DNA from 2 places in the Streptomyces sp. NBC_01288 genome. Region 2 is predicted to be linked to the other one. Evidence: riboswitches for the same ligand, from Rfam matches in the RefSeq annotation. Region 2 holds a riboswitch; the other holds the start of a gene.
What was found. Region 2 has a riboswitch for cyclic di-AMP ahead of OG194_RS19150 (transglycosylase SLT domain-containing protein). Riboswitches for the same ligand answer to the same signal wherever they lie in the genome.
Positions count from the first base shown of each region.

Region 1: another riboswitch for cyclic di-AMP. It lies ahead of OG194_RS01700 (C40 family peptidase); the one in region 2 lies ahead of OG194_RS19150 (transglycosylase SLT domain-containing protein).

Region 1 is NZ_CP108427.1:355,988-361,503, forward strand. It holds gene OG194_RS01690 (glyceraldehyde-3-phosphate dehydrogenase) at 1-1,285, shown strand, start outside; gene OG194_RS01695 (DUF1996 domain-containing protein) at 1,391-3,472, opposite strand; cyclic di-AMP (ydaO/yuaA leader) riboswitch at 3,832-4,006, shown strand; gene OG194_RS01700 (C40 family peptidase) at 4,015-5,516, shown strand, end outside.
Region 2 is NZ_CP108427.1:4,337,969-4,343,484, forward strand. It holds gene OG194_RS19140 (peptide MFS transporter) at 1-271, shown strand, start outside; gene OG194_RS19145 (CocE/NonD family hydrolase) at 288-2,282, shown strand; cyclic di-AMP (ydaO/yuaA leader) riboswitch at 2,546-2,717, shown strand; gene OG194_RS19150 (transglycosylase SLT domain-containing protein) at 2,721-3,197, shown strand; gene OG194_RS19155 (HAD family hydrolase) at 3,305-4,111, opposite strand; gene OG194_RS19160 (LacI family DNA-binding transcriptional regulator) at 4,218-5,246, opposite strand; gene OG194_RS19165 (carbohydrate ABC transporter permease) at 5,443-5,516, opposite strand, start outside.

The DNA of each region.
Region 1 (5,516 bases), 4.0 Mb from region 2:
CCACCGGTTCGCCCGCCAGATCGCCGGCGAGGAGCTCTCCGTCGTCGAGACCCTCCCCTACCTGCGGACGCTCACCGCGCTCGACCTGGGCCCCTCGCAGATCGACATCGGCATGCTCGCCGCGACCCACCGCAGCGACGAACGCGGGCTCTCCGTCGAGGAGTTCACCGCCGAGGCCGTCGCCGGTGCCACCGGCGCCGACAAGATCGAGCGCCGCGAGGGCCGCGACGTCGTCCTCTACGGCTTCGGCCGCATCGGCCGCCTGGTCGCCCGCCTGCTCATCGAGAAGGCCGGCTCGGGCAACGGTCTCCGGCTGCGCGCCATCGTCGTAAGGCAGGGTGGCGACCAGGACATCGTGAAGCGGGCCTCGCTGCTGCGCCGCGACTCGATCCACGGCCAGTTCCAGGGCACGATCACCGTCGACGAGGCGAGCAGCACGATCATCGCCAACGGCAACGAGATCAAGGTGATCTACGCGGGCGACCCGTCCGAGGTCGACTACACGGCGTACGGGATCAAGGACGCCATCCTCATCGACAACACGGGCAAGTGGCGTGACCGGGAAGGGCTTTCGCAGCATCTGCGGCCCGGCATCGACAACGTCGTGCTGACCGCACCCGGCAAGGGCGATGTCCCGAACATCGTGCACGGCGTCAACCACGACACGATCAAGCCGGACGAGCAGATCCTGTCCTGCGCGTCCTGCACCACCAACGCGATCGTGCCGCCGCTGAAGGCGATGGCCGACGAGTACGGTGTGCTGCGCGGCCATGTGGAGACCGTCCACTCGTTCACCAACGACCAGAACCTGCTGGACAATTACCACAAGGCCGACCGACGCGGCCGTTCGGCGCCGCTGAACATGGTGATCACCGAGACCGGTGCCGCCTCCGCCGTCGCCAAGGCGCTGCCGGACCTGAAGGCGCCGATCACCGGGAGCTCGATCCGGGTCCCGGTGCCGGACGTCTCGATCGCGATCCTCAGCCTGCGGCTCGGCCGCGAGACCACTCGTGCCGAGGTCCTGGACTACCTCCGCGATGTCTCGCTCACCTCGCCGCTCAAACGGCAGATCGACTTCACCACCGCCCCCGACGCGGTGTCGAGCGACTTCATGGGCTCGCGCCACGCCTCGATCATCGACGCGGGCGCCACCAAGGTCGACGGCGACAACGCGATCCTCTACCTCTGGTACGACAACGAGTTCGGCTACTCCTGCCAGGTCGTCCGGGTCGTCCAGCACGTCTCCGGAGTCGAGTATCCGACGTATCCCTCCCCGGCTGTCTGACCGAGGTCTTCTGCCCCGGAGCGCTGAATGCGTGACGGCCCGGCCACCCCCAAGTGAGGGCGGCCGGGCCGTCGTTGTCACAGACGTGCACCTGGGTGCGCTGTGTCAGCGTGTACTGCGCTTGCCTCGGTACAGCACGACGAATCCGGCGACGAGCAGCAGCGCTCCGGCCACCGCGGGCCACAGATTCGCGCCGGTCTCCGCCAGCCCGCCCTGCGCCTGCGGCTGGTTCGGGCCTACGGCCGCGTAGCTCTCCCCGCCGGAGGACGAGGCGGGCGGTGTCGTCACGGCGCTGCCGACCTCGCCGCCGGAGCCGTTGTCCGAACTCCCCTGCGTCTCGCTCGACTTGGACCCTTCGGTCTTCGTGTCTGCCTTGGGGACCGAGACAGCCGTCGTCAGATCACCGGGGTCGGTGGTCTGGGTGTCGGTGGGCTCGGGGGCGTTGGTCTCGGTGTCCGGGGCGCTAGTCGCGGGGTCCGCGGTGGGCTCGTCACCGTTGCCGCCGTTGTCACCGTTCCCGGCATTGCCGCCGTTACCGCCATTGCCCTCGTTGCCGCCGTTCCCGGCGGGCTCGTCGGACGCGGTGGCCGTGGGCGCCGCCGTAGCGGTGTCGGTGGCCGACGGGGACTCCTGCGGCTCGCCGGAACCCCCACCGTTCCCGGAGCCGCCACCCGAACCGGAGCCGTCACCGGAGCCGGAGCCGTCGCCCGAGCCTCCGGGGTCGTCGTTCGTGCCGGCGCCGCACTTCTTGCCGTCGTTGATGCAGCTGACCATGTCCTTCATCAGGCCCTCGTCGAAGACGTTGATGAAGTCGCCGTGGTCGGTGACGGGCTTGTGCTGCTGCTCGGGGAAGGAGTCGACCGCGAACAGCGGGGTCGTCTTGCCGCCGTCCTGGAGGCTCGGCGCGTCCACGTCGTAGACGATCCGCTGCACCAGCTGCGGGATGGCCTCGAAGCCCGTCGGGCAGGAGCCGTCGGCGGCCTCGAAGGCCACGTGGGTGCGGTGGTTGGCGCTGTCGATGTTGCGACCGTCCCAGCAGCTCTGGAACTTGAAGGTGCGCACCACGTCACTGCCCGCGGGACACAGCGGGTACTTGTCCTTGAGCTGCCGGTCCTCGAAACCGGTGCAGCTCCAGGAGGCGTTGGCGTTGGCCGGGCCGTTCACGAAGGCCTTGGCGTCGCCGGTGATGATGCGCAGGAGGCGCGGCATCGCGACGACCTTGCTCTTCGGGTTCCCCACGAACGTCAGCGTGGCCGCCTTCGCGGTGACGATCTGACCGGAGTTGCCCTCGGTGCCGCCGCCGGGCTTGTCCGCGTCCCGCTCCTGCTTGCCGTTCTGGAGCCGCAACACGGGCCAGTAGTACGTGGACTTGTCGCCCGGGTTCTCACAACTCGTGTCGGCCTTCGCCAGGTCGTCGTCGCTCGCGAAGGCGTTGTTCGACTGGTTGCCGATGTAGTCGTGGAAGTGGTGGGCTCCGTTGGTGACTCCGGGCGCGACGATCACGTTGTCCGAGTTGAACAGGCCGTTCTCGTTCACGCCACATGCGGTGACGAACGTGCCGCGGGAGGCGTCGCCCTGGTCCTGCGGGGTGTTCACGTTGGGCTGCACGGAGGTGATGTCCGCGTAGTCCGAGGCGACGGGCCCGTTCGTGGACTGCTGGTTCCCCTGCTCGCCCTGGCCGTCACCCTGCTGCTGGTCCTGGCCGGTCGGGTCGGCGCTACCGCTCTGGTCACCCCCGCTGCCGTTCTCGTCGCCGTTCGTGGGGGCGATCAGCGTGCAGCCGGCGAGCGCGTCGAGACCCTCGGGGCGGTCCCCGACCCGGTCGATGGCGTCGTCGATCCGCCCGATCGTCGCGGCCCGCTTCTCCTTCAACGGATTCATGATCGCGTTGTCGGCGAAGGAGGCGTCCTGGCGTATGGACTCCGTCGAGTCCTTCAGTTTCTGGTAGGCCTCGGTTATCTGCTGGTCCAGAAGCGCGAGTTGGGCGTCGACCTCGGTCTTCGCCTCGTCGGGGACCGACGTCAACTGGGTGCCGATGTCCGGGCAGTCGATCGTCGCGCCACTCGATGCCGCGTCGGGAGACCCTTGCTGGGACGAGTCACCGCCCCAACCGCCTTCGGACGCCGACGCGTAGACGTTCGCCGCCACCAGTCCTCCGCCGCCCAGCATCAGGGCGACTGCTGCCATCGTCGCGCGTCGTGCGCCCGTTGGGCGTCTGCGCGTGTTGCGTGCCAAGGAAGTTGCTCCTACACGTATCGGTCGGCCCGGATCGTCCCGGCATGGAAATCCCCCGTTCCAATACGGAGCGGGACGCCAGTGTGTTCAACCGTCCCAAAAATTCATAGCGACCTCATATGGATCACCCGACTCGGCGGACCCATGAGCCCTCGATCGAACCCTCGACGCATCCAGCCGAAGTATCTGAGCGAGGTAAAGGTCACAAAAACGTATCGGACATATCGCGCTTCAACCTTCACACGAGGCACACACGTTGGCTAAGTTGACGCTCAGACCGTACGACCTACTCCGGCGATCAGCGCCGGGCCGCACGGTTTGCGCCGAGTCCGGTGTGTCGCTCGCGACAGCCGGAGCCGGGGACCCAACCGAACTTGGGGTGAATCGACCCGACCGCCCGCTTGGGCAAGGGTCGTAGGGCAATCCTTCCGTGATCGGCCGCCCGAACCCGACAGCTAACCCGGTAGGCGCGATACGGAAGGAGCACGTCTGCCATGCCGGCAGAACGAAGTACGCGCACCGGAGGCAGTGGCCCCACCGTGGACGACCGACCCAGCCGTGACGAAGTCCAGCGGCGGATCAACTCCCTTTACGACAGGGCCGAGACGGCCACCGGAAACTACAACGCCACACGCAAGATGTCCGGCGGTCCGCGCAAGCGTGTCGAACCCCGCCCCAGCGCGTCGCGTACTTCCGACCCCGCCCAAGACGCCGTCACTCGGCAGTTGTTCGACCGCGCTCGCGCCCAGATGGGCCCGACCGTACCGGCGAAACTGCCGCCCGGCAGGACTCCCGCCCGCTCGGCGGCACCCAGGCCCGAGCGGTCCGAACGACGCCCCGAGCCCGAAGGCGGCGGCCGCGCGCTTGAGGCGCAGCCCAGCCGCGCCGTGGCCGAACTGACCGCGGGGACCGGCGCACCGGAGCCCGTCACCCCTCAACTCGCCGCGCCCATCGCAGAGTTGACGGCCGGACCGATCGCCGCGCTGCCGCCTGCCGCGCCGCAGGCACCCCAGTCGCCTCAGATCGCCGCGCCGCAGGCACCCCGGTCGCCTCAGATGCCGTACATGCAGCAGATGGCTCAGATGCCGCAGCCGACGGTCCTCGACCTGCCGCCCGTGCCCTCCATCGAGGTGGCGCCCATGCCCTCCGTGGAGGCACAGCAGTTCGCCGTCGCGGCCGCCCCGGCACCGGCCTTCGACCCGCTCACGGCGGACCTGGAGCTGCTCCCTTACATCGCGGCTCCGCGCACCGAATCCGCCCCGGCTGGTGCTACCTGGCCGCCCGCGGAGACCAACTGGCCCACCCCGGAGGCGACTTGGTCGACCGGGTCGATGCCCATGGTCCCCGAACAGCAGATGTGGTCGACGGGCCAGATGCCCATCGCGCCCGAGCAACAGGCCTGGTCCACGGGGCAGATGCCCGTCCTGCCCCAGCAACAGGCTTGGTCGACGGGCCAGATGCCGATCGTGGCCGAGCAACAGACCTGGGCCACCGGTCAGATGCCGATCGTCCCCGAGCAACAGGCCTGGTCCACCGGCCAGATGCCTCCGGTGACCGAGCAGCGGACCTCGTACCCCACGCCGGAACCGGACTGGCGCCCGCCGCAGCAGGAGTGGCAGCCGGCACCGCCCGCCGCCGAGGTCTCCTTCGCCGCGGCCCCGGCCATCGCTCCCGAGTTCACCCTGCCCACGGCTCCGACGATGGCCCCGGAGATCATTCTTCCCCCGGCCCCGACCATCAGCCCGGCGCCCGCCGCGGCCGTACCCGCCGCGCCGCAGGACCCCACCACGCTCAGCAAGACCAGCACCGCGCTCGCCTTCGCCCGCGCCCAGATCGGCAGGCCCTGCCTGTGGGGCGCGGCGGGACCGGACGCGTACGACTGCTCCAGCCTCACCCAGGCCGCCTGGAAGGCCGCGGGCGTCCTCCTCCCTCGTACCGCCCAGGAACAGTCGGGTGCCGGCGCCCTCGTCCCGCTCACGGACATCCGCCCCGGCGA
Region 2 (5,516 bases):
CCTGCTGGGCCTGGGCGACATCCTCCTGGAGACCTCCGGCATGTCGGCCACCACGAAGCTCGCCCCGGCCGCCTTCTCCAGCCAGACCATGTCCCTCTGGTTCCTGTCCCTCGCCCTCGCGAACGGCATCCAGGCCCAGACGGTGAAGCTCTACGACGACGTCTCCAAGCCGGCCTACTTCGGCGTCAACGGCGCGATCGCGGTGGCCGCGGGCCTCGCGGTGATGGCCGCCGCGCCGTGGCTGCGCCGGACCATGCACCCGGTCCACTGAACCCAGGGGTCCCCTCATGCGCATCCGTACGTCCTTCCCCCACAAGACGGCCCACGAGGACATCCGCATCCCCCTCGCGGACGGAACACGCCTCTACGCGCGCGTGTGGCGCCCGGTGACGGACGAACCCGTCCCCGCGCTCCTCGAATACCTCCCGTACCGCCTGACCGACTGGACCGCCCCCCGGGACGCCCAGCGCCACCCCTGGTACGCGGGCCACGGCTACGCCTCCGTCCGGGTCGACGTGCGCGGGCACGGCAACAGTGAGGGTGCCCCCGGCGACGAGTACGACGCGCAGGAACTCGCCGACGGCGTGGAGGTCGTCAACTGGCTTGCCGCGCAACCCTGGTGCACCGGCAGGGTCGGCATGTTCGGCATCTCCTGGGGCGGCTTCAACTCCCTCCAGATCGCGGCCCTCGCGCCCGAGCCGCTCAAGGCGATCGTCACGGTCTGCTCGACGGACGACCGCTACGACAACGACGTGCACTACATGGGAGGTTCCGCCCTCGCCGTCGACCTGCACGCCTGGGCGGCCACCATGCTCGCCTTCGTCGCCCGCCCGCCGGACCCCGAGTACGCGGGCCTGGTCTGGCGCGACATGTGGCTCAAGCGCCTGGAACAGATCGACCCGTTCATCCACACCTGGCTCGCCCACCAGATCCGCGACGACTACTGGAAGCACGGCAGCGTCTGCGAGGACTACGGCGCGATCGACGCGGCCGTCCTCGCGGTGGGCGGCTGGCACGACCCGTACCGCGACACGGTCCTACGGCTCGTCGAACACCTCCCGCCGGACCGCGTACGCGGCCTGATCGGCCCGTGGTCGCACCAGTACCCGGACCGCGGCCTGCCGCCCGGCCCCGCGATCGGCTTCCTCCAGGAGACCCTCCGCTGGTGGGACCACTGGCTCAAGGACAAGGACACCGGCGTCACGTCCGACCCGCTCCTACGGGCCTACGTCAGCGACTCGCACCCGCCGGCCACGGTCTACGACACCCTCCCGGGCCGTTGGGTCGGCGAGCCCGCGTGGCCCTCGCCGCACGTGAAGACGACGACGTACGGCCTCCGGGGCGCGCCCGTGATCGTCCGCTCCCCCATGCACACCGGTGTGGACGCGGGCCGTTTCTTCCCCTTCGGGAACGACGCCGATCTGCCGCCGGACCAGCGGGACGAGGACGCGCGCTCCGCGTGCTTCGAGTTCGAGGTGCCGGCCGAGACGTGGGTGCTGGGGCGGCCGAGGATACGGCTGCGGCTGACCTGCGAGGTGCCGCGCGGGCAGGTGATCGCCCGGCTGTGCGACGTCGCCCCCGACGGTGCCTCGACCCTCGTCACCCGGGGCGTGTTGAACCTGTCGGCGCGGCACGGGCGGGACCGGGCGGTGCCGTGGACGCCGGGCACCACCGAGGACGTGACCTTCGAGCTGAACGGCATCGGGCACGCGTTCCCGCCCGGGCACCGCATCCGGCTCGCGGTGTCGTCGGCGTACTGGCCGTGGATCTGGCCGCAGCCGGAGTCCTCGGTTGGGTTCACGCTGGACCCGGAGGGGAGCGCGCTCGAACTCCCGGTGCGGGAGCAGGAGTCGGCGGGCGACATTCGCTTCGAGGAGCCGGAGGAGGCCGAGCCGCTCGGGGTCAACTACCCGGCGACCCTTGACGAACCACGCCCCGAGCGGCTGGTCGTACGGGATGTCGCGAAGGGTGAGTGGCGGCTCGAAGTGGATCCCCGGTACGGCGGCACGCGCGTGTATCCGGATGGGTTGGAGTTCACCGAGGACGCGTTGGAGACGTACACGATCGACGAGTCGGACCCGCTGTCGGCGCGCACCCTCTCGGAGTGGTCGATCCGGCTGCATCGACCGGAGCTGGGATGGGACACGAGCGTGCGCACCCGGTCGGAGATTACTTGTGACGAAACGGACTTTCTTGCATCAAATGAGGTTATCTGCACCGAGGGTGAAGAAGTGATCTTCCACCGCACTTGGGAGAAAAGGATTCCGAGAACTGCCAGTTGAGGGCGAATGCCCGATTTGCCGTTCTTAATCCTCCCGTGAGTTGGGTCACGCGTTTCTGTGCGTGACCTGTGTCCTGGTCTGCCCGCGTTTTCCCTTACGGCATTTGACAGTTGACCCTTGGCTCGCGCAAAGGATCAAGCGCCCCATACGCCTCAGACCAAGGTCAATAGGGGTTAGGTGTGATTCCGCCACTTGTTCCGGACATGTGCTCTCGCATAGTTTCCCGGCCTGTCGAGCGGAACGCCGAATCCTGCCGCCGCCCGGCATCCCAGTCACGAACTTCTCGCACGGCAGGAGCGGGGGAACCAGGTAAGTCGCCGGGCCGGTCGTCATGACCGGAACGGCTTGGGGTTAAGTCACGTCCGCAAGGGCTTGGCCGGGCACCTCCCAGCCCGAACCCGACAGCTCACCTCGCAGGCGACGGAGAGGAACCTCGTCATGCCTGCAACCGCTCAGTCCCGCCGTGCCCGCTTCGTCCGCCGTGTCGTCGTCGCCGGTACCGGTGTCGCGATCCTCGCGCTGCCTGTCGTCGGTGCGACCACCGCGTCCGCGGCCACCACGTCGACCACCGCCTCGACCACGCTCGCCGGGTACCCCAACACCCTTGACGGGTGGATCCGGGAGTCGCTCGCGATCATGGCGCAGAAGGGGATTCCGGGTACGTACAACGGGATCTACCGGAACGTGATCCGTGAGTCGTCCGGTAACCAGTACGCGATCAACAACTGGGACTCCAACGCGGTGGCCGGTACGCCGTCGAAGGGGTTGCTTCAGGTGATCGACCCGACGTTCAACGCGTATCACGTGGCCGGGACTTCGTTTGATCCGTATGACCCGGTCGCGAACATCACCGCTGCTTGTAACTACGCGGCGGCGGTGTACGGGTCTATCGACAACGTGTACGGCGCGTACTAGCTCCGCCGGTTCAGCAGGGGGACGTCGTCGTTCGGCTGCGGCGCCGTCGTGGCTGGTCGCGCAGTTCCCCGCGCCCCTGAATGTGCCCCTGCGGGGCCATTCAGGGCTCAGCCGAGCAGTCTCTCCAGGACCAGCGCGATGCCGTCGTCCTCGTTCGAGGACGTCACCTCGTCCGCCACTGCCTTGAGTTCGGGGTGGGCGTTGGCCATGGCCACGCCGTGGGCTGCCCAGTCGAACATCGGGATGTCGTTCGGCATGTCGCCGAAGGCGATGGTGTCGGACGGGGTCAGGCCCAAGTGGCGGGCGGCCAGGGCCAGTCCCGTTGCCTTGGTGATGCCGAGTGGCTGGAGTTCGACGGTGCCGGGGCCCGACATGGTGACCGAGGCCAGGGAACCAACCACCGAGCGGGCCGTGGACGCCAACTCGTCGTCCTCCAGGGCGGGGTGACGGAGCAGCACCTTGCTGATGGGTTCGCACCACAAGTCGTCGCGCCTGCCTACCCGTACCGCCGGGAGCGTGGGGTGCGGCATCAAGTAGCCGGGCTCGATCAGCGTCAGGCCGTCCACGCCGTCCTGGTCGACCGCCGCGTACACCTGGCCCACCTCCGCCTCGATCTTGCCGAGCGCGGTCTCCGCCAACTCCCGGTCCAGGGTGACCGACCAGAGCAGACGGTCCGCGCCGGCGTCGTACAACTGCGCGCCCTGTCCGCACACCGCGAGCCCTCTGGAGCCGAGGTCGTCGAGGAGGGGCCGCACCCTCGGGGCGGGCCGGCCGGTGACGACGAGGTGCCGGGCACCGGCCTCCGCCACCCGCCGCAGTACGGCGCGGGACCGGTCGGAGAGCGTGTCGTCGCCACGCAGCAGCGTTCCGTCCAGGTCGGTGGCGATCAGTGCATATGCGAGGGGTGCGGCCATGATCAGAGAATACGGATGGAACGCCCCACCGACTCGACACGAACCGGACGGCTGCTGCCTTCACATGCGTGTACTCGTGTTCCGGTTGGTTTGACAATTACGACCGTTATGCCGACTCCCGTACCACCAGTTCCGTAGGCAGAATCACGCCCGCCGTGTCCTCGCCGGCGATCTGGGCGAGGAGCATCCGCACCATTTCGGCGCTGATGCGGTCGTAGGGCTGACGCATGGTCGTGAGGGCCGGGGTGATCGAGGTGGCCGCCGCCGAGTCGTCGAATCCTCCGACAGCGATGTCATCCGGGACCGAACGGCCGGACTGCTGGAGGGTGTTGACGACTCCCAGGGCCATCAGGTCGGAGGCTACGAAGACCGCGTCTATGTCGGGGGCCTGGGTGAGGAGTCTGCGGGCTGCTTCCTCGCCGCCTGTGCGGCGGTAGTCGCCCTCCACGACGAGGTTCGGGTCGTGGGGCAGGCCTGCCTCCGTGAGGACGTCTCGGTAACCCGCCAGGCGGTCGGGGCCGCCCGGTGCGTCGAGCGGGCCGGTGACCATGGCGATGCGGCGGCGGCCCGCGGCGACGAGGTGGCGGACCATCTCCTGGGCGCCGTCGCGGTCGGCGGCGGCGACGTAGCTGTACTTGGAGGCGGCGCCGAGCGGTTTGCCGCAGGCCACCAACGGGATTCCCGCGTCCCGGAGTTCGGCCGCGACCGGGTCGCCGCTGTGGTTGGAGACGAGGAGGACGCCGTCCACGTGGCCCGAGGTGATGTACCGGGTCAGGCGGCGGCGTTCGTCCTTCGACGAGGCCAGCATCAGGAGCAGCGGGATGTCGTGGCGGGCCAGGTGTTCGGTGCAACCCCGCAGCAGGACATTGAAGTTGGGGTCCTCGAAGAACTTCTCCTGCGGCTCGGTGAGGAGGAACGCCACCGAGTCCGACCGTCCGGTGCTCAGGGAGCGGGCGTGCCGGTTGACGACGTAGCCCGTCTTCCTGATCGCCGTCTCCACCGCGGTGCGGGCGGCGGGTGAGACGTAGTGGCCGCCGTTCAGGAACCGGGAGACGGTCCCCCGTGAGACCCCTGCCTCCCGGGCCACGTCGTGGATGGTGGGCGGTTTGCGGCGTCCGTTCGAGCTGGTGGTCATGTTCCTCGTTCGTGGTGGGGGGCGGTCGGCTGTGGGGGGCCGCCCGGGCAGATCGTGGAAAGCCAGCGGCGGTCAGGCCGCGCCCCAAAGGGGCGCGGGGCTGTGTTTGATTTGCCGCTACCGCCGCGTGGGCGCGACCAGCCACGACGGCGCGGCAGACGAGCGACGGCCCATCACCGCCCTTCCAGCGGAGCGCTCACGCCTTGACCGATCCGCTCAGCAGGTCCAGGGACCAGAAGCGCTGGATCACCAGGAACAGCGCGATCAGCG